Regions from separate parts of the Glutamicibacter sp. JL.03c genome, predicted to be linked through region 2. Evidence: predicted binding sites of a transcription regulator. Region 2 holds the regulator's gene; the other holds the start of a gene.
What was found. The regulator LexA, encoded in region 2, represses DNA repair genes until DNA is damaged. The targets are predictions, from matches to a motif close to TCGAACANNTGTTCGA.
Positions count from the first base shown of each region.

Region 1 (10,043 bases), 870 kb from region 2:
AATCCACTATCGCGCCATACCAGCAGGTCCGTGAACAGATTCTCTCAGCCATCGCCAAAGGCAAGCTCGCCCCGGGGACCAAGCTCCCGTCGGTCCGTGCACTCTCAGGCACTCTGAACCTTGCGGTAAATACCGTTGCCAAGGTCTACAAAGAGCTTGAGCTGCAGGGGGCCGTTGTCACGCGGGGGCGCCACGGTACGGTGGTGCAGGCGGCGGAGAACCGTGCCGAGCAAGAAGTCAGCGACGCGGCCGCCGATTTGGCTCGGATTGCGCAGATGTGGTCTGTGGACGAAGCAACCGCGGTGAGATACCTTCGCGCAGCCTTTAGCTCCCTGCCCCGCTAGGCGACTGGGCTAACCCCACGCAGAGTGAATACCGGGATTTGTGGATAAGCCTGATGCGTCTTTGAGAACTCGGTTTACGCTCTGGGACTAATCATTAGTCCCGGGGTCGGGAATCCACCATGCGCTCGAACGCATGTGATCGCAAGACGTCCGTGAGTGTCGCTGTCATCGCCACCTGCGCGCTCGTACTGGGCGTCGGGTTTTCGGGCTGCACCGCCAGCCAAGCGGAACCAGCTCCCACAGCGTCCGGAAAGCCATCACCTGAGCCTGCGGCTATCGAGTGGCAGAGCTAAGAAATTCTTGTATCCGATGTCGAAGTGATCGCAGATGATGCTATTGCCTATCGGCGCCAAGCCCCTCAGCTGGAGATCATCGCCAGGAACCTGAAAGACGGTGAAGAGCTCTGGAAGGACGAAGCGCCGGGCGTTGCCGATGGCCTGGGTGCGGATCTGAACATTGAACTCGTAGAGCGCGACGGTAGGCATTTTGTGGCCTACAAGAGGACCAAATCCGGGGCCTATGGATGGTTGACTATCGCCGACAACTCCACCAGGGAACAAGTAATGATCTGAAAGAATTTTGAATTTTGGGGCGACCGACCTTTTGTCTGCAGAAAGACGTTCTGTACCGAAAGTTCAAAAGCAATCAATGGCCAACTGCTTGAACGCCATCATTTCAATTTCAACTGGTCCAGCTGGCAATGGCAGGCGGTACCGCAGCGAGAGTTTGAATATGGCCTCCAGCGAGGCGGGCGTTCCTTGTTCGCAGGGCTTGGCTCTTACCGGGACAAAAATGTAGAGATGTTGAGCTATTCCAACGGGTCGAAGACCCAGTGGAAACGGCCATGCGAAGAAGTGTTTGGACAAGGGTATGCCTTATCCGCAGGTTGGGCATGGGCTACTGCAGGCGAAGACGATGAGATTCTGCTCGGATACGGAATACCTGCCTAAGATGATTTCTTCGAATCCGATAAGAACTCGGCTACGTGTAAATTGGCTGGCCTTTCGAAACTGGTGGCGGTTGATGCCAAGAGCGGTAAGGTTCCTTGGCACCAAATGGGGCATCGTCAATGTGCGGTGCTACTTCCGAACAGGGGAGCGCCGCTCCCGACGGCACGATCGTTCTTTGCTATTGCACTGCTGGCCAAAGCAAGCTCACTGGCATAGGCAACGGGTACTACTCGATATCGGCCAATGGCGCGGCATGGAGTGCAGCCGCATTTGATGCAAGCACCGGCGTTCAAAAGTGGAAGCACAAGCTCAGTGATGTCAACAAATACGCCGAGAGACTGGGCGAAGCCGGAATGCCCACCACCAAGGATCCTATTTCCATCCTCGCCCCAGGCGGGAGGTGACAAAGCAGTCCATAGCCTGGACGGGACAGTGATGCCCTTGGAGGAAGCTGTTGGGAAAGACGTGTTGTGCACCCTTGATCGCGGAGAAAACTTTGGTTTACTCCGCGACTCTGGGCATGGAAGCCCCGTCATATAGCAAAGCCGCAGGGGACACTCGATTCGACGATGCTCAAATGGCCTGCAAGCGCGGTGCGTGGAAACCCGCAAAGGCCGTCCCTAATGTCAACGAATCCAGAAGGGCTGGATACAAAACTGAAGATGTCGTTGTTCTGAGCCAGATTGAAGGGATGGTGGCGTATCGGTTGGCCGCGCCGGTCGGAAACTAGCGCAGATTTTGCGCTCGCCGAGCGGGCGAATAAGCCTGGCGAAAAATTTCTGTGAGATAGGACCATTCGTACACTTATTCGAAGCAGTTTTCGATTAGTATGGCTTCGTGGCTATTACTGCAGAGAGCAAGAAAACAGATCTCACCCGATTGGTCGTCAAGGGCGCGCGTGAGCACAATCTGAAAAATGTTGACATTGATCTTCCGCGTGATGCGATGATCGTCTTCACCGGCCTATCCGGATCCGGCAAGTCCTCGCTGGCATTCGACACCATCTTCGCCGAGGGCCAGCGTCGATACGTCGAGTCTCTTTCTGCCTATGCCCGAATGTTCCTCGGGCAGGTGGACAAGCCGGATGTTGACTTCATTGAGGGCTTGTCGCCAGCAGTGTCAATCGACCAGAAGTCCACTAGCCGCAACCCCCGGTCGACCGTAGGCACGATCACCGAAGTCTATGACTACATGCGTTTGCTCTGGGCGCGAGTCGGGCGGCCGCATTGCCCAATTTGCCATGAGCCGATCTCCAAGCAGACCCCTCAGCAAATCGTGGATCAGCTGATGGAGCTGCCGGAGAAGACCCGTTTCCAGATCCTCGCTCCCGTCGTGCGAGCACGCAAGGGCGAGTTCGTCGACCTCTTCGCTGAGCTCTCCTCGAAGGGTTTCTCGCGCGCACGCGTTGACGGAACCACCATTCAACTCAATGATCCACCGAAGCTGGCCAAGCAGGTGAAGCACACCATCGAGGTAGTCGTCGACCGCTTGGCCATCAAGGAAGATGCCCGACAGCGTCTGACCGATTCGATTGAAACTGCGTTGGGAATCGCAGACGGCCGGGTATTGGCAGACTTTGTCGACCTGGATGAAGCGGACCCGCAGCGGGTGCGCGCGTTCTCCGAGAACCTGGCATGCCCCAACGAGCACCCTCTGGCAATCGATGAGATCGAGCCACGTACTTTCTCCTTCAACAACCCGTTCGGCGCATGCTCAGCATGTTCTGGTATCGGCACCAAGCTTGAAGTAGACGAGCACCTGATCGTGCCAGACCCGGAAGTCACCCTCGCCGATGGCGCCATCGCTCCATGGTCCTTGGGCAAGGCGACTACTGAATACTGGAATCGCCTGATCGAAGGCCTGGGCAACGAGCTGGGCTTCACGATGGATACCCAGTGGAAGGCCCTGCCGGCCAAGGCGCGCGAAGCGATCCTCAACGGCAAGGACCACAAGGTTGTTGTCCAGTACAAGAATCGCTTCGGACGTGAACGCAAATACTCGACCGGCTTTGAAGGTGTCATCTCGTACGTTCACCGGAAGCATGAAGAAACTGAATCCGATCATGCGCGTGATCGCTACGAGCAGTACATGCGACAGATCCCATGCCCGACCTGTGGTGGAGCCCGGTTGAACCCGGCATCGCTCTCAGTCTTGATCGGTGGACGATCCATCGCTGAAGTTTCAGCAATGGATTTGCGCAGCGCTGCCAACTTCCTCTCGACCATCGAGCTCTCCGCTCGCGAAGCCAGGATCGCAGCCCAGGTGCTGAAGGAAATCGACGCTCGCATGAAGTTCCTGCTGGACGTCGGTCTGGAATATCTCACTCTTGAGCGAGCTGCGGGCACGTTGTCCGGCGGTGAAGCCCAGCGCATTCGCTTGGCCACCCAGATCGGCTCCGGCCTGGTCGGCGTCCTCTACGTGCTCGACGAGCCGTCCATCGGCTTGCACCAGCGCGACAACCGCCGGCTGATCGACACGCTGCTGCATCTGCGCTCCTTGGGCAACACGCTGATCGTGGTGGAGCACGATGAAGACACCATCGCCGAAGCCGACTGGATCGTGGATATCGGACCGGGCGCCGGCGAACACGGCGGCGAAGTAGTGCACTCCGGTTCGGTCGAAGGATTGAAGGCCAATACTCAGTCGTTGACCGGCGATTACCTGTCGGGTCGCAAGAAGATAGATGTTCCGACCAAACGCCGCAAGGTTGATAAGGACCGCAAGCTCAAAGTTGTCGGTGCCAGCGAAAACAACCTCCAAGATGTGTCTGTCGAATTCCCGCTGGGCCTGCTCACAGCAGTGACCGGTGTGTCCGGCTCGGGCAAGTCGACCTTGGTCAACGACATTCTCTACAAGGTCCTGGCCAACAAGCTCAACGGAGCCAAGCAGGTACCAGGACGGCATACCCGAGTGCTCGGCCTTGAGCACCTGGACAAGGTCGTACACGTCGACCAGTCGCCGATCGGCCGTACCCCGCGATCGAATCCTGCCACGTACACCGGCGTGTTCGACAACATTCGCAAGCTCTTCGCGGAAACTAACGAAGCTAAATTGCGCGGCTACCAGCCGGGTCGCTTCTCCTTCAACGTCAAGGGCGGTCGCTGCGAAGCGTGCTCCGGCGACGGAACGTTGAAGATCGAGATGAACTTCCTGCCCGACGTTTACGTGCCATGCGAAGTGTGCCATGGGGCGCGGTACAACCGCGAGACATTGCAAGTGCTGTACAAGGGCAAGAACATCGCCGATGTCCTGGACATGCCAATCGCAGAGGGCGCCGAATTCTTCAGCGCCTTCACGCCGATTGCCCGTCACCTCAGTACCTTGGTTGACGTTGGATTGGGATACGTGCGTTTGGGGCAGCCTGCCACGACCCTTTCCGGTGGTGAGGCCCAGCGCGTCAAGTTGGCGGCCGAATTGCAGAAGCGTTCGAATGGCCGGTCCATCTACGTGCTGGACGAGCCAACCACAGGCCTGCACTTCGAGGACATCCGCAAGCTACTGAAGGTGCTGCAGGGTCTGGTGGACAAGGGCAACACGGTCTTGACCATTGAGCACAACCTTGACGTGATCAAGTCTGCGGACTGGGTGATCGACCTCGGCCCTGAGGGCGGTTCCGGCGGCGGTACGATCCTTGCGACTGGCACACCTGAAAAGGTGGCCAAGGTCAGCGAGTCGCATACCGGAAAGTTCTTGGCCGAAATCCTGTAGAAATAGTGGCGCGGATCGGGGAAATATGCCATTTCAGTCATGGATTCCTGACCCGCGCCCGCTTCATGGGAAGATAGCTGAGTGAATATGTCGGTAACAAGCGTGCTCTTCGACCTTGACGGGACCCTCGTGGACCCCGCAGGTGCCATTACTTCGGGTATTCGTCACGCCCTCGTGGCACACGGACTCCCGGATCCAGGCGAGGCACGAGTCGAAGCTCTGGTGGGTCCTCCGCTTCAAGTTGGGCTTCGCACCATAGAAGGCGTCACCGACGAAAACATTGATTCCATTATCGCGACGTATCGGGCCCGCTACGAAGAAGTCGGCATGGATGAATCGCGCATTTATCCAGGGATCGTGGCGCTATTAGAGGCCTTGCGTAGTGAAAATATCTACGTTGCCGTCACCACTGCAAAACCCGTGAACATCGCTCGATTGCTTTTGGACCGAAAAGGTCTGACCGAGCATTTGGATGCGATTCATGGCAATGCAGGCGAGCATGGATCCATGGGTTCAAGCAAAACGCACATCGTCGCCGAAGCTTTGTCCCACGCGAACTTGGATGCCAAATCCAGCGTTGTCGTGGGAGATCGGTACTACGACTTGGATGCGGCCCGGGAGAATTCTGTCGCTTCCATCGGTGTGGCGTGGGGATTCGCCCAAGGCGATGAACTGTCCAAGGCCGACAAGCGGGTAGGCAATGTCAGAGAACTAGCGCAAGCGCTACTAGGCGAGCAAGCTGCCGGTCCAATAGAAATCGAGGCAAGCGTCGTGCAGGAAGGTGCAGAATAGATGAGCATCTACACCATGACCCGCGCTTCGATTCGCGGTGTTATCCATGGCGTTTGCCGTGCCGAGGTTACCGGCCTGGAAAATGTGCCCAAAGAGGGCGGATTCATCGTCGCTTCGAACCACCTCTCCTTTTTCGACTCGCTCATCATCCAGGCCTTGACCCCTCGTGACGTCGCCTTCTTCGCGAAAGCGGAGTATTTCACCACGCCCGGTGTCAAGGGAAAACTGATGAAGACCTTTTTCGAGTCAGTTGGATCGATTCCTGTTCAGCGTGGAGAGCAGGCTGCCTCGGTGGCGGCTCTCGATTCTCTGGTGGACATCATCGAAGAAGGCAGCGGTATCGGGATTTATCCCGAAGGCACTCGTTCGCGCGATGGAAAGCTGTACCGAGGCCGAACCGGTGTAGGTTGGCTGGCATTGACCACTGGCGTACCGGTGGTGCCGGTGGGCCTGATCGGCACCGAGAAGCTGCAGCCAGCAGGTTCGAAGGGCTTCAAGCCAGCCAAATTCCATATCCATTATGGTGAGCCTCTGCAGTTCGACCAGCTGGGCCGCAAGCATCCTCTGCCGCAACGCCGTCAGGCGACGGATCGTATTGTGGATGCCATTGCTGAACTCTCTGGCCAGGAACGCGCCGACTCATACAATCAGCTACCTCCAGACGCGAAATAATCCATGGCTGATCCAGCAAGCTACCGTCCGAAAACCTCGGATATTCCAACTAAGCCCGGTGTGTACCGCTTTCGCGACGAGCATGGCCGTGTGATTTATGTTGGCAAAGCCAAGGTGCTGCGGAACCGACTTACCTCGTACTTCGCCAACCCGGACCGGCTTACCCCGAAAACGCGGGCCATGGTCTTCACCGCAGGCAGCGTCGAATGGACCGTGGTGGGTTCGGAGCTTGAGGCCCTCCAGCTGGAATTCGTTTGGATCAAGGAATATAACCCTCGATTCAACATCGTCTTCCGTGATGACAAGACCTACCCGTATCTTGCCGTGACGCTGAATGAGAAGTACCCACGCGCATTGGTGATGCGCGGTGATAAGCGCAAAGGCGTCAAGTACTTCGGCCCGTTCTACCCGGCCAAGGCCATTCGCGAAACCTTGGATACCCTGTTGCGGGTATTCCCGGTCCGAAGTTGCGCGCCCGGGGTGTTCAAGCGAGCCGAAGCTTCAGGCCGCCCCTGCTTGCTTGGCTATATCGACAAGTGCTCTGCACCTTGTGTTGGACGAATTAGCGAAGAGGACCATCGCCAGCTTGCCGATGACCTCTGCACGTTCATGAGCGGCGAAGCCACTAAATTCACCAAAGCGCTCACCGTCAAAATGCAGGACGCGGTTGCCGAGCTCGAATACGAGCAGGCGGCGCGCTACCGTGACGATATTGCAGCGCTGAACCGGGTATTCGAGCGCAACGCTGTGGTGCTCGACGATCGAACTGAAGCGGATATCTTCGGCGTCCATGGCGACGAGCTCGAAGCTGCCGTGCAGGTATTCCACGTGCGCGACGGCCGTATTCGTTCACAGCGCGGATGGGTTGTCGAAAAAGTCGCGGATGCTTCGGACGCTGAATTCGTCGAGCAGCTTCTGACGCAAATCTATGCAGACCATGCCGACCGGATTCCTCGCGAGATCCTGGTTCCAGCACTGCCTGAGGACATCAACGATGTCACCACCTGGCTTTCGGAATTGCGCGGGTCGAAGGTATCCCTTCGCGTTGCGCAACGTGGCGACAAGGCGGCCCTGGCTGGCACGGTTAAGGAAAATGCCGAACAAGCACTGCGTCTGCATAAGTCCAAGCGCGCCGGAGACATTACTACTCGTTCTCTGGCCATGCAGGAACTGCAAGAAGCACTTGGCGCCGAACAAGCGTTGCTGCGCATTGAATGCTATGACGCTTCGCATACCCAGGGGACCAATGTCGTGGCCTCGATGGTGGTCTTCGAAGACGGGCTGCCGAAGAAGAGCGAGTACCGAAAATTCTCCATTACCGGCGATGCGGCACGCGATGATACCGCCAGCATGTACGACGTCATCCATCGGCGATTCAGCCGATACCTCAAAGAGAAAGTCGATCCGTCGTCCTTCGCTACTGGCGTGATAGTTGATGGCGTATCTGGTGAAGTGGAGAAGAAGAAATTCTCCTATCCGCCATCCCTGGTCATTGTCGATGGCGGCCCGCCGCAGGTTGCCGCGGCCCAAAAAGCCATGGACGATCTAGGGATTGACGACATTCCGGTGGTCGGGTTGGCCAAACGACTGGAAGAGCTTTGGCTTCCGGACGATCCGTTCCCGGTCATCCTCCCGCGAGCCTCGGCTTCTTTGTACCTTGTGCAGCGGCTTCGCGACGAGGCACACCGTTTCGCGATTAGCTTCCACCGTGAGAAGCGTGCCAAGTCGATGATCTCCTCCGAGCTGGATGCCGTGCCGGGGCTCGGCAAAGCCAAGCAAGCGGCACTGCGCAAGCATTTTGGATCCATGAAAAAGATTCGTGCCGCCAGCATCGAGGAGCTTGTCCAGGTTCCAGGTGTGGGCGAGAAGCTGGCCGCAATCATCAAAGAAAACCTTGAAGATGCTTCACTTTCTGGCGTGAATATGACGACGGGCGAAATCGTCGACTAGCCTTGGAATATGACCGCTGAGTATGAAGCTGTAAAACCGCCTGAGTCTGAACTCGTGATCGTAACCGGCATGTCAGGTGCCGGCCGCACTACGGTCGCACACGCTTTGGAAGACCAGGGGTGGTACGTGGTCGAGAACCTGCCACCAGCCATGCTGGGCCCGTTGACCGAGATGATGAGCCGGTCGCAGGGATCCATTCCGAAGATGGCTGTCGTTATGGACGTGCGTTCGAAGGAAATGTTCCCGGAAATTCGTGACGCGCTGGCGCATCTGACTTCCAGCGGAGTCAAGTTCCGTCTGGTTTACCTCAACGCGAGCGATGAAGTCCTGATCCGTCGTTTCGAACAGGGTCGGCGTCCGCACCCGTTGCAGGGCGACGGGCGCATCGTTGACGGGATCACCAGGGAACGCGGAATCACCGAGCAGCTTCGCGAAGCCGCAGAGATCATCCTCGACTCGTCGTCGATGTCAGTTCACGACCTCGCACGCGCGGTCAATGAGCTATTCAGCGAATCCGGTCCGGTCATCCTCCGGATCAATGTCATGAGCTTTGGCTTCAAATACGGCCTGCCAACCGATGCCAACTACGTGGCGGATGTTCGCTTCATCCCTAATCCGCACTGGGTCCCCGAGCTGCGCCCTCAAACGGGCAAGGACAAGGAAGTCTCGGACTACGTGCTGAGCCAGGAAGGCACCCGGGACTTCATCGACAATTATCTCAAGGCTCTGGAACCGGTGTTTGAAGGCTACCGCCGGGAAAACAAGCATTACGCCACCATCGCTGTGGGTTGTACCGGAGGCAAGCACCGCTCCGTGGCAACGACCATCGAATTGGGTCGTCGGCTGGCGCAGTTCCCCAATGTCCGCGTGAGTATCAGCCACCGCGACTTGGGACGCGAGTAACCGACATGGCCTTTTCAACAGGTCCAATTTCAATACAGGGACTATCCCGAGGCAACGACCAGCGCAACCCGTCGGTGGTCGCACTCGGAGGCGGACACGGCCTCTACTCATCGCTTTCGGCATTGCGCCGGCTGACCACCGACCTGACCGCTGTGGTGACAGTCGCGGACGATGGAGGCAGCTCAGGCCGCCTGCGCGGATCATTCGACGTCCTGCCTCCAGGAGACTTGCGCATGGCTCTGGCTGCCTTGTGCGATGACAACGACTGGGGGCGCACGTGGCGCGATGTCATGCAGCATCGTTTCGAGTCGGACGCGAATCAGGAAGAACCGCTGAACGGCCACGCGGTCGGAAACCTGCTGATCTTGGCTTTATGGGAGTTGCTGGATAATCCTGTCGCCGGTTTGCGCTGGGCTGGCGCCTTGCTGGGCGCCCGAGGCCAGGTTCTGCCGATGAGCACGATCCCGCTGTCGATCCATGGCGAGGTTCTCGAATCCGATGAGAGTGATGCGCTGGTGCGCCGGCGCATCGACGGCCAGGCCAGATTGGCGCGCGCTGGTGCCGGGGGGCTCGTCACGAACGTTCATCTGGAGCCTTCCGATGCGCCCGCCTGTCCTGAGGCGCTGGAGTCCATTGAGTTGGCTGATTGGGTCATTCTCGGTCCGGGGTCCTGGTACACCTCGGTGCTTCCGCATTTGCTGCTTCCGGATATGCGCCAAGCCAT
Region 1 covers NZ_CP107575.1:1,996,953-2,006,995, reverse strand. Annotated here, with positions in the region: gene OF385_RS09230 (GntR family transcriptional regulator) at 1-344, shown strand, start outside; gene OF385_RS09225 (hypothetical protein) at 662-916, shown strand; gene uvrA (excinuclease ABC subunit UvrA) at 2,132-5,002, shown strand; gene OF385_RS09215 (HAD hydrolase-like protein) at 5,090-5,794, shown strand; gene OF385_RS09210 (lysophospholipid acyltransferase family protein) at 5,795-6,466, shown strand; gene uvrC (excinuclease ABC subunit UvrC) at 6,470-8,416, shown strand; gene rapZ (RNase adapter RapZ) at 8,426-9,319, shown strand; gene OF385_RS09195 (gluconeogenesis factor YvcK family protein) at 9,325-10,043, shown strand, end outside.
Region 1: the regulator LexA is predicted to act here: its motif matches at 2,091-2,106, upstream of uvrA (excinuclease ABC subunit UvrA).

Region 2 (10,043 bases):
GCGCGCAGCGGTGACCGCGATCAGTCCCGAAGGCTCCTCGACTGGATGCGGACTAAGCTTTTTAGCGGCCACCAGGGACTGTATTTGGACGGACTGCGAATTACTTCCTCAGGGCACAAGATGGAAGAAGCGCTGTACACCTACAACCAGGGGCCAATACTTGGAGCGTTGCTTGAGCTGGGCACTGCCGTCGATTTGGACCACGCCGCAACGCTGGTTCGGGCTACTCGTCGGCACCTGGCTGATGAATCCGGGATTCTGCCGGTAAACGGAGGAGGAGACGGTAATCTGTTTGCCGGAATTCTCTGCCGCTATTTGGCCCTGTGCGTGAATGACGAGCGCTTGGATCATGAAGTTCGAGATATGGCTCAGCAGATGATTTCGTCAACCGCAGGCAGTCTTGTCGATGACGAGCCCCGGCGGCTCTCAGCAGCAGTTCAGCGATGGATGGTCTTCAGCGCTGCGGATCGATGCGATTCGAAGTGAAAACCTGTAGATAGCAAACACGGAAACGGCGCCGATGCTCATGCATCGGCGCCGTTTTGAGATGTGGTTAGAGCGAGCGCATCACGGAAACAACACGACCCATGATCTTTGCAGCATCGCCAAGAATCGGCTCGTAGCGCGAGTTCTGCGGAAGCAGCCAGGTGTGCCCATCGCGCTGCCGGAAGGTCTTGACGGTAGCTTCCTCATCGAGCAGCGCAGCGACGATATCACCGTTCTCTGCATTTTGCTGACGTCGGACGACCACCCAGTCCCCATCACAGATGGCTGCATCAACCATGGAATCACCAGAAACCTTGAGCATGAATAGTTCGCCGTGTCCGACCAACTGGCGAGGCAACGAGAAAACATCTTCAACGGACTGATCGGCAAGGATCGGACCACCGGCGGCGATTCGTCCTACCAGTGGGACCATCGTGGTGTCAGCGGACGTGCTGAGCTCGATCACCATCGCATCCTCGGCGGCCTTGGTGTCAGCAGCCTCTGCGGTCGCCGGATTCTCTGCATCATCCGCGAGCTGTAGTGGCAACAGAATTTCCATGGCGCGCGGACGGCGTGGATCTCGGCGAATGTATCCAAGCTTTTCGAGCTGGCTCAACTGGTGAGTGACGCTTGAGAGGCTCTTGAGTCCTACAGAGTCGCCAATCTCACGCATGGATGGTGGATAGCCGTTCTTGCCGATTGCTCGCTGGATGGTTTCCAGGATCTTCTTTTGGCGAATCGTCAGCGAGCGTGCATTCGATCGGGGAGTGCGTTGTGAAGCTGACATGAGATTTTGCCTTCCCTAGCTATCTGACGAAAGTTCAGTGGTCCAAACTGTCGGAGCCAGATGGTGTGATGTTTTCATTGCTCGTCTACTTCGAAATCTTAGTGGATAAGCGAGCTTCTTTCAAAGATTTGTTCGAAAACTTCTGGACAAGTCGGACGAAGCTCTGTTAGAACAGATGTACTAGTTTCGAACACTTCTTCGAAGCGTAGATATCGAATACAACTTCGCACCACTCGATAAACTTGAGGAGATAAGGTCATGGCAACTGTCGCGCTTGACTCAAATCAAACCCGGACTCCAATGAAGATCCGCATCAACCGCCGTGGTTGGGCGGTATTGGTAGGCATTCCCGTATTTGCACTCACTGTTGCAGCCGCATTCTTCTTCTCGATGTTTGCCTCCAATGCTCACGCATCCTCTGAACTGCCAACGGGTGTCGAAACAATTGACGTGACTGTTATTCCTGGTGACACCGTCTGGAGCCTTGCCAAGGAGTACTCGCAGGGCTATGACGTCACTTCGGCAGTCAACCACATCTCGGAACTCAATTCCCTGCAGGGGAGCGAAATCCACGTGGGCGACTCGCTGTCGATTCCAGTCCTCGCTGGCTAAGGACTCGAAGTGAGTCGGGGGATTGTTACCTTCACTCGTAGCGGATTCACCCGCGAAGCTGGTCCCCACGTAGACTAATTGCGTGAATGACCGCAGTGAACTTTTGAGTCAGCTGCCCTTGCGTGAGAATCTCCGCGGGCTATCCCCATATGGCGCACCGCAAATCGACGTGCCCATCCAGCTGAATGTCAACGAGAACACCCATCCGCTTCCTCAAACTGTCGTAGAAGCCATTGCGCAGGAAGTCGCTAAAGCGGCGACTAGCCTGAACAGATATCCAGATCGTGAATTCACCGAACTGCGAGAACTTCTTGCCGATTATCTCGGTCATTCCCTGACCGCCGAGAATATCTGGGCGGCGAACGGATCCAATGAAATCCTGCAGCAGATCCTACAAGCCTTTGGCGGACCTGGGCGGAGCCTCATGAGCTTCGGCCCTACCTATTCCATGTATCCGTTGCTCGCTAGCGGGACTGATACGGCTTACATCGCCGGCGAACGTTCAGAGGACTTCACCCTCTCCGCAGAATCAGCCGCGCAACAGGTCCGCGAACACAAGCCGAACATCGTCTTCCTGTGTTCCCCCAACAACCCCACAGGTACTGCGCTCGGCCTCGACGTGATCACCGCTGTCTACGATGCCATGAGCGAGCACAACGGCATGGTCATTGTGGATGAGGCCTACGCCGAATTTTCCCTGTCGAGCACAAAATCAGCGCTGACCCTGCTTGAAGGACGGCAGCGCCTGATCGTCTCGCGGACCATGTCCAAGGCCTTCGGCCTGGCCGGCGCCCGCGTTGGATACCTCGCAGCAGCGCCCGAAGTCACCGATGCGATCCGCCTCGTGCGATTGCCTTACCACCTGTCGGCTGTCACCCAGGCAACAGCAATTGCGGCGCTGAAAAACATTGATCTTTTGCTGGCCCAGGTAGAAGACATTAAGTCCCAGCGAGACCGAATTGTTGTCCGTCTCAAAGAGCTGGGGCTCAATCCTTCAGTCTCAGACTCCAATTTCGTCTTCTTCAGCGGGCTGGAGAACCCTCACGCGGTATGGGAAGGCCTATTGGAAGCTGGCATTATTGTCCGCGACAATGGGATCCCGGGGACTCTGCGTGTAACTGCCGGAACCGAATCAGAAACTACTGCGTTCTTGAATCGCCTAGCCGAGCTGCTCGGCGCGGAAAAGTAAGCAAGAACAAGCGAAGGAAGACATGTCTGCCGAATTGATTGGCGCACGTCGCGCCCGCATGGAACGCGTCACCAGCGAATCGTCTGTATTCGTGGAACTAGATCTCGACGGCACCGGCGTGTCAGAGATCAGCACTTCGGTGCCGTTCTACGACCACATGCTCACCGCGCTGTCGAAGCACTCCCTGATCGACCTGACAGTCCGAGCCACGGGTGATACCCACATCGACGTGCACCACACCGTCGAAGACACCGCGATCACTATTGGCGAAGTGCTGCGCGTAGCCCTGGGCAACAAGGCGGGAATCCGACGCTTCGGCACCGCATACGCTCCTTTGGATGAAGCGCTCGCGCGCTCGGTCGTGGACGTTTCGGGCCGCCCATACCTGGTTCACTCCGGTGAACCGGCAGGGCAGGAATACCATTTGATCGGCGGCCACTTCACTGGCTCGATGACTCGCCACGTCTTCGAAGCCATCACCTTCCACGCACAAATTTGTGCACATATCGAGGTGCTATCGGGCCGCGATCCTCATCATATTGTCGAGGCCCAATTCAAGTCCTTTGCACGAGCACTGCGCGAAGCTGTCGAGTTCGACGAACGCATGGGCGACAAGATTCCATCCACGAAAGGTGCACTGTAAGTGGGACAGAAGAATGTAGTTGTTTTCGACTACGGTTCGGGCAACGTCCGTTCTGCGGTACGAGCGCTCGAAGCCGCAGGTGCCTCGGTTGAACTGACCGCGGACCCAGAGAAGGTCATGAATGCGGATGGGCTCGTTGTCCCCGGCGTTGGCGCCTACGCTTCGGTGATGGAACAGCTGACCAAGATCGGCGCACTGCGCTGGATCGGCCGCCGCATTGCTGGTGGGCAACCGGTATTGGGAATCTGCGTTGGCCACCAGGTCTTCTTCGAGGAAGGCGTTGAGCACGGAGTCAAGACCGCCGGTATCGGCGAATGGCCCGGCACCGTGGAGCGTCTGAAGTCCGATGTCATCCCGCATATGGGATGGAATACCGTTCAGCCGCCAGAAAGCAGCAAGCTATTCGCCGGCGTTGAGAACGAGCGTTTTTACTTTGTGCACTCCTACGCCGTGCAGAAGTGGGAATTCGATGTGACTCAGCCAGCGATGACTCCACCGCAAGTTACGTGGAGCACCCATGGGACGCCTTTTGTCGCGGCAGTGGAAAACGGCCCGCTCTCGGCGGTGCAGTTCCATCCGGAAAAATCCGGGGAAGCCGGCGCGCAGCTTCTGCGCAACTGGTTGGGCACCTTGTAAGCATGTGGACCATCGTGCTTGGGTTCGTCGGCGCATTTCTGGCAGGTGGAGCGATCTCGCTCAAAAGCCAGAAGGCCCATATTTCATGGGTTATCGCGCTATGGGTACTCGCGGCTATGAGCATTATTGCCGCATGGGTCTTGACCCTCTAAAAATCATTACTTCACTAAGGACATCATGAGCGAGCAACCAATTCTCGAACTATTGCCTGCAGTAGACATCGCCGGGGGACAAGCCGTTCGACTGGTACAGGGCGAGGCCGGATCCGAAACCGGCTACGGCGACCCGCTGGAAGCGGCGCTTTCCTGGCAGAACGCCGGTGCCGAATGGCTTCACCTCGTTGACTTGGACGCGGCGTTCGACCGCGGCAGCAACGTCGAGATCGTGCAGCGTATCGCCAAAGAACTGAATATCAAGGTGGAACTCTCCGGTGGCATCCGCGACGATGCCTCCCTGGACCGCGCCTTGGAATTTGGCGCCACCCGGGTCAACTTGGGCACCGCTGCGCTGGAGAATCCAGAATGGACCAAGCAGGCTATTGCCCGGCACGGCGACAAGATCGCAGTGGGCCTGGACGTTCGCGGCACCACGTTGTCAGGTCACGGCTGGACCAAAGACGGCGGAGACCTGTGGGATGTTCTCGCCCGTCTGGAAGATGCCGGTTGCGCACGCTATGTCGTCACCGACGTGACCAAAGATGGCACCCTTCGCGGGCCGAACGTGGATCTGCTGCGCGAAATCGCCGCCAAGACCAACAAGCCTGTTGTCGCCTCCGGCGGCATCTCATCGCTCGAGGATCTCCGTGTCCTGCGTGAACTTGTGCCTGAAGGAATCGAAGGAGCCATTATGGGCAAGGCTCTGTACTCGGGTCAATTCACCTTGCAAGAAGCATTGGACGTCGCTGGGCGTCGCTAGATTCGCCAAGCCACACAATTGACGGCTTGAAAGCCCAACGGCTTTCAAGCCGTCAACTGTTTTCTGAAGCAGGAACAACGTCCAACCGTTACCGATTCCGCTGTTCCCTGCAGAATGACGCAAAAAAGATCTGAAACACCTTGACGGTGGTGTTCAAGCTCATGAGAGAAGAATCAACTCTTCCCTCCACCAGACCCAAAACCACCGATAGCATGGATGTATGAGTACGGAGCATTCTGAATCAGCGCCAAAACGCCACCTGCCAGGACATATTGTCGCGGCACTGGCTCAGGCCGGTTCACCCGCCGACTCTGCAGGACAGAGTTGGGATGGCCGCGACCTCAGCGGCGAAGGCAACCCGCTGCACAACTTCGACAAGGACGACGGCAGCGCCGACGCTCCAACCATGGCCGCCCTCGCGCGACTGCGCGAAGGCAAAGGCTCTGAAACCGAAGTCCACAAGGCCCTGGCCACCGCGCGAGTATTCGTTGCCGTCGTGGCGCAATTGGGTGAAGAAGCTATGACCGATCACGGATTCGCCTCGGACAAGGAAGCCGACATGGCGCTGGTGAAAATCAAGGCACCGGACGGACGCATGGCGCTCCCGGTCTTTACCACCGTCGAACGCCTGCAAGCCTGGCACAAGGAAGCTCGTCCAGTGGCGGTCTTCGCTCCGCGAGCCGCGCTGTCGGCAGTCAGCGAAGAATGCCAGCTGCTGGTACTCGACCCGGGCAGCGACTTCACCTTTGTCCTGCGACGACCGGGGGTCTGGAACCTCGCCAAACAGGTCGACTGGATTCCGAGCTATCAGAACCAGCAGATCGCCAATCTCGTGCACGATGCCACCGAAGGCTTTAGCCAACTGCAGGCCGTGCAGCTAGCCCCCGGCAGGGGAGTAGGGTCAAGATCACGTGACGGCCAGATGGTTCCAGGCGGTGGCTCCGGACCGGAACTTAATTTGCAGTTTGTTTTCGCACCGGGAACAAGCCAGAACCAAGCGCAGGAAATTACCAGCGCAATTCAGGGACGCTTGTCCCAGAACACTGAATTCACTGAAGCAGTGGATTCTCTAGAACTCAGTTTGCACAGCGCGCCAAGTTGATCTCGGCGGGCTCCTTGAAACAGTAAGGAACAGTTCGGGCATGAAAAGCTATTGGCAGATTTTGCGTCAGCCGCAGATCGCGATGCTGCTGCTTATCGGCATGATTGCCCGCCTTCCGCACTCCGCGCTGAGCATGCTCCTGCTGCTTCATCTGGTCAACCACCTCGACCAGAGCTGGGTCTCGGCCGGCTTGGTGACCGCGCTGATGACCCTCGGTATCGCCATTGGCGCCCCGTGGCGTGGAGCGCGCGTTGACTCCTGGGGATTGCGCAGGGCTATGCTGCCCTCGGTCGTCGTTGAAACCTTCGTATGGTGCACCATTCCGCACGTACCACTCGTATGGGTCTATCCGCTGGCCTTCGTCGGAGGCCTCTTCGCTCTGCCGGTATTCTCCGTGGTGCGCACGGCGCTTGGCATCATGACCACCGGTGAGCAACGTCGAACCGCATTCGCCTTGGATGCCACGGCCACGGAGCTGGTGTTCATTGTCGGACCGGCCACAGCTGGCATTGTCGCCACGCAGATCAGCAGCGTCATCGGACTGAGCGTCATCGGCGTCACCGCCTCACTGGCCGGCTTGGCCTTGATGCTTCTGAACCCGCCCACGCGCAGCGATGACCCTAAAGCCATCGCCATGCAGGCCAACGCCCACGAAGAACGCCTGGGCGCGGAGGCAAGCTTCATCGCTGCCGCGCCGATTGGCGTGCAGGAAGTCGAAGGCGAACTGATTGTCGCCGGCTGGAAATCAGCCCGCGCCAGGATCAAGAAACGAGGCCGGGCATTCAAAAGCCGGTTCAGCTGGATCAGCGCCTCCGTCTTGGCGGTATTCATTGCTTCGGCCGGGGCCGGCATGTTGCTCACCGGTACCGAGGTGGCGATTGTCGCGGAGCTTGATGCGGCCATGCAAAGCCACCGGCTGGGGCTGGTGTTCTTCTTCTGGTGCGGCGCATCGCTGATCGGCGGTCTGATCTACGGCTCCATGAAGCGTGTCATTTCGCCACTGCTCCTGTTGTTGTTCATGGCGATCTTGACGATCCCGATGTACTTCGCCTGGGATACCTGGTCGCTGGCCCTGTTCTCCGCCCTGCCAGGTTTCCTCTGCGCGCCAACGCTCTCGGCCGCCTCGGAATGGCTCACCGATCTGGTGGCTGAGAAGCGCCGCGGCGAGGCCATGGGCTGGTACGGATCGGCGATGACTGCCGGCACCGCCTTGGGTTCGCCGGTCACCGGGTTGTTCGTAGACAACGTGGGTCCGGCTTATGCCTTTGTCGGTATTGGCATCATGGCGGCCATCGTGGTGTTGTCAGCCTTGGTGGCGCAGCAAATTCGCCGTCGCGTGCGCCGCTCGCGCCGCCAGCGCTGGGAAACCACTGCCTAGTTCTGCACCCGCTGGGCGATGCGCGAGTACATGTACATGTCCTTTGGCTCGTTGCCGATCAGCTCCCACCGGCGCAACAACCCTTCGCGTTGGAACCCGCAGCGTTCGGCAGCGCGCCAGGACCCTACGTTCCACGGTTCGACGTACAACTCGACACGATGGATGCCTGGATATTCCAGAGCCCAATCCGCGAGGATGCCCAGGGCGCAGCTGGCAATGCCTTGCCGGCGATGCCCCGGTCCCACCCAGTAGCCGATGCTTGCCCGTCCGTGGCGGGCGTCGTGGAACCATAGCCCCATCTGCCCGACGGCCTGTTCAGTGGCCGAATCCGCTATGGAGAAGGAGTATCCGGTCCCATCCGTGGTCCGGCTCCATTGGCGGTGGATGAAGTCAACGCATTGTTGATGCTCGCCCTGTGGAGGCACGGTGGTGATCTGCGTGATGTAGGGATCCGTCGAAGCCTGCTTGATGAGCGGGATGTCCTGAAGGGAAAACGGGCGCAAATAATAGGGCGTTGCGTTCAAGACAGGCTGCTCGATCAGTTCCATGGGCACAACATTAGCCCGAAGAAGCCTGTTTGCCGGACAGCCGGGAACTGTGTGATCTCAACAACCATGGGCCCGCTCCCGAAGGAGTCGAGCCCATGATGTTAATCTCTTAAGAAACTAGGATGATTGCTTAGTTGACAGCGCCGGTGAACTTTTCGCCTGGGCCCTTGCCGGGTGCGTCAGGAATCAACGAGGCTTCGCGGAATGCCAGCTGCAGGCTGCGCAGGCCATCGCGCAGCGGTGCTGCGTGCTGCGAACCGATCTCAGGTGCGCCCGCGGTGACTAGGCCTGCAAGGGCGGTGATGAGCTTGCGTGCTTCGTCCAGATCTTTCAGCTCAGCAGCGTCTTCGCCCTCGGCCAGACCACATTTGACGGCGGCCGCGCTCATCAGGTGAACAGCTGCGGTGGTGATGATTTCTACTGCCGGAACTTCGGCGATGTCGCGCACCTGCTGGTCGACGAGGTGCTGATGCGAGTTGGTGTCTTCGGTACTCATACTGCTAAGCTTGTCACAGACCGACTCGATGCCGGTACTTCTCATGACGTCCAGTTAGCTCTGGGCAAGGGATTCGTACTAGTATTGAGCCATGCAAGTGGAGGCCAACTCCCACCCGCTGTCGCCGTTTCCAGGCTTCCGGGTAATTCGGCAGGAACTCCTTCGGGTGCTCCCCAGATGCAGGCGCAATGATTTTGCGCCTTTCGTCGTGTCGTTTCTCTTTGGCCTTCGCCTGCAATCGCAGACGGGGGCCTTCTTCGTTTGCGGTTATGGATTACGAATTTCAGGAGTGACACATCAGCGATCCACGCATTAATGAGCGCATTCGCGTGCCAGAGGTACGTCTCGTCGGCCCCAATGGTGAGCAGGTAGGCATCGTCCGCATCGAGGACGCGCTTCGTTTGGCTCACGAGTCCGATCTGGACTTGGTCGAGGTGGCACCCAACGCCAAGCCTCCAGTGTGCAAACTGATGGACTTCGGCAAGTACAAGTACGAAGCCGCTGTCAAGGCTCGCGAGGCTCGTAAGAACCAGACCAACACGGTCTTGAAGGAAGTTCGCTTCCGCCTGAAGATTGATACTCACGACTACGAGACCAAGGTCGGGCACGCATTGCGCTTCCTGGGCGCTGGCGACAAGGTGAAAGCCATGATCCAGTTCCGCGGTCGTGAACAGCAGCGTCCAGAGATGGGTATCCGCTTGCTGGAAAAGTTTGCAGCAGACGTAGCTGAGGTTGGAATCATCGAGTCCAGCCCGCGCATCGATGGCCGGAATATGGTCATGGTTGTTGGTCCGCTGAAGAACAAGGCAGAGGCTCGCCGCGAACAGCAGCAGAAGTCCGGTGGCCGCAACTCGGCCAAGCGCAAGATCCGCACCGACGCTCCAGCTGAGACCGAGGGCCAGAACGTCGCAGCAGCCATGGATGACGAAGCCCGCGCCAAGTTGGAGCAGGCTCGCCAAGCAGCTGAAGGCGACGCCTAGCCAAGCCTGTTGGGCTTTCGAGCCCGTCACCGTTTACGGTGAAGGATCTTCTCGCAAGGAAGATCCAACTACAAGAGAACAACAGCGGTCACCTTGAATGGGGCCCGCTTCGGATGATCCCCACGCGGTACTTTCGCCGCGTGGAGCACGTAAGGAGAACGGCAGCTATGCCGAAGTTCAAGACTCACAGTGGCGCCAAGAAGCGCTTCAAGCTCACCGGTAGCGGTAAGCTCGCTCGCCAGCAGGCCAACCGTCGCCACTACCTGGAGCA
Region 2 covers NZ_CP107575.1:1,131,720-1,141,762, forward strand. Annotated here, with positions in the region: gene OF385_RS05225 (glycoside hydrolase family 76 protein) at 1-486, shown strand, start outside; gene lexA (transcriptional repressor LexA) at 554-1,273, opposite strand; gene OF385_RS05235 (LysM peptidoglycan-binding domain-containing protein) at 1,532-1,885, shown strand; gene OF385_RS05240 (histidinol-phosphate transaminase) at 1,968-3,074, shown strand; gene hisB (imidazoleglycerol-phosphate dehydratase HisB) at 3,097-3,717, shown strand; gene hisH (imidazole glycerol phosphate synthase subunit HisH) at 3,718-4,353, shown strand; gene OF385_RS05255 (hypothetical protein) at 4,356-4,505, shown strand; gene priA (bifunctional 1-(5-phosphoribosyl)-5-((5-phosphoribosylamino)methylideneamino)imidazole-4-carboxamide isomerase/phosphoribosylanthranilate isomerase PriA) at 4,531-5,268, shown strand; gene OF385_RS05265 (SseB family protein) at 5,489-6,370, shown strand; gene OF385_RS05270 (MFS transporter) at 6,411-7,748, shown strand; gene OF385_RS05275 (GNAT family N-acetyltransferase) at 7,745-8,296, opposite strand; gene OF385_RS05280 (DUF1844 domain-containing protein) at 8,427-8,792, opposite strand; gene infC (translation initiation factor IF-3) at 9,122-9,772, shown strand; gene rpmI (50S ribosomal protein L35) at 9,940-10,043, shown strand, end outside.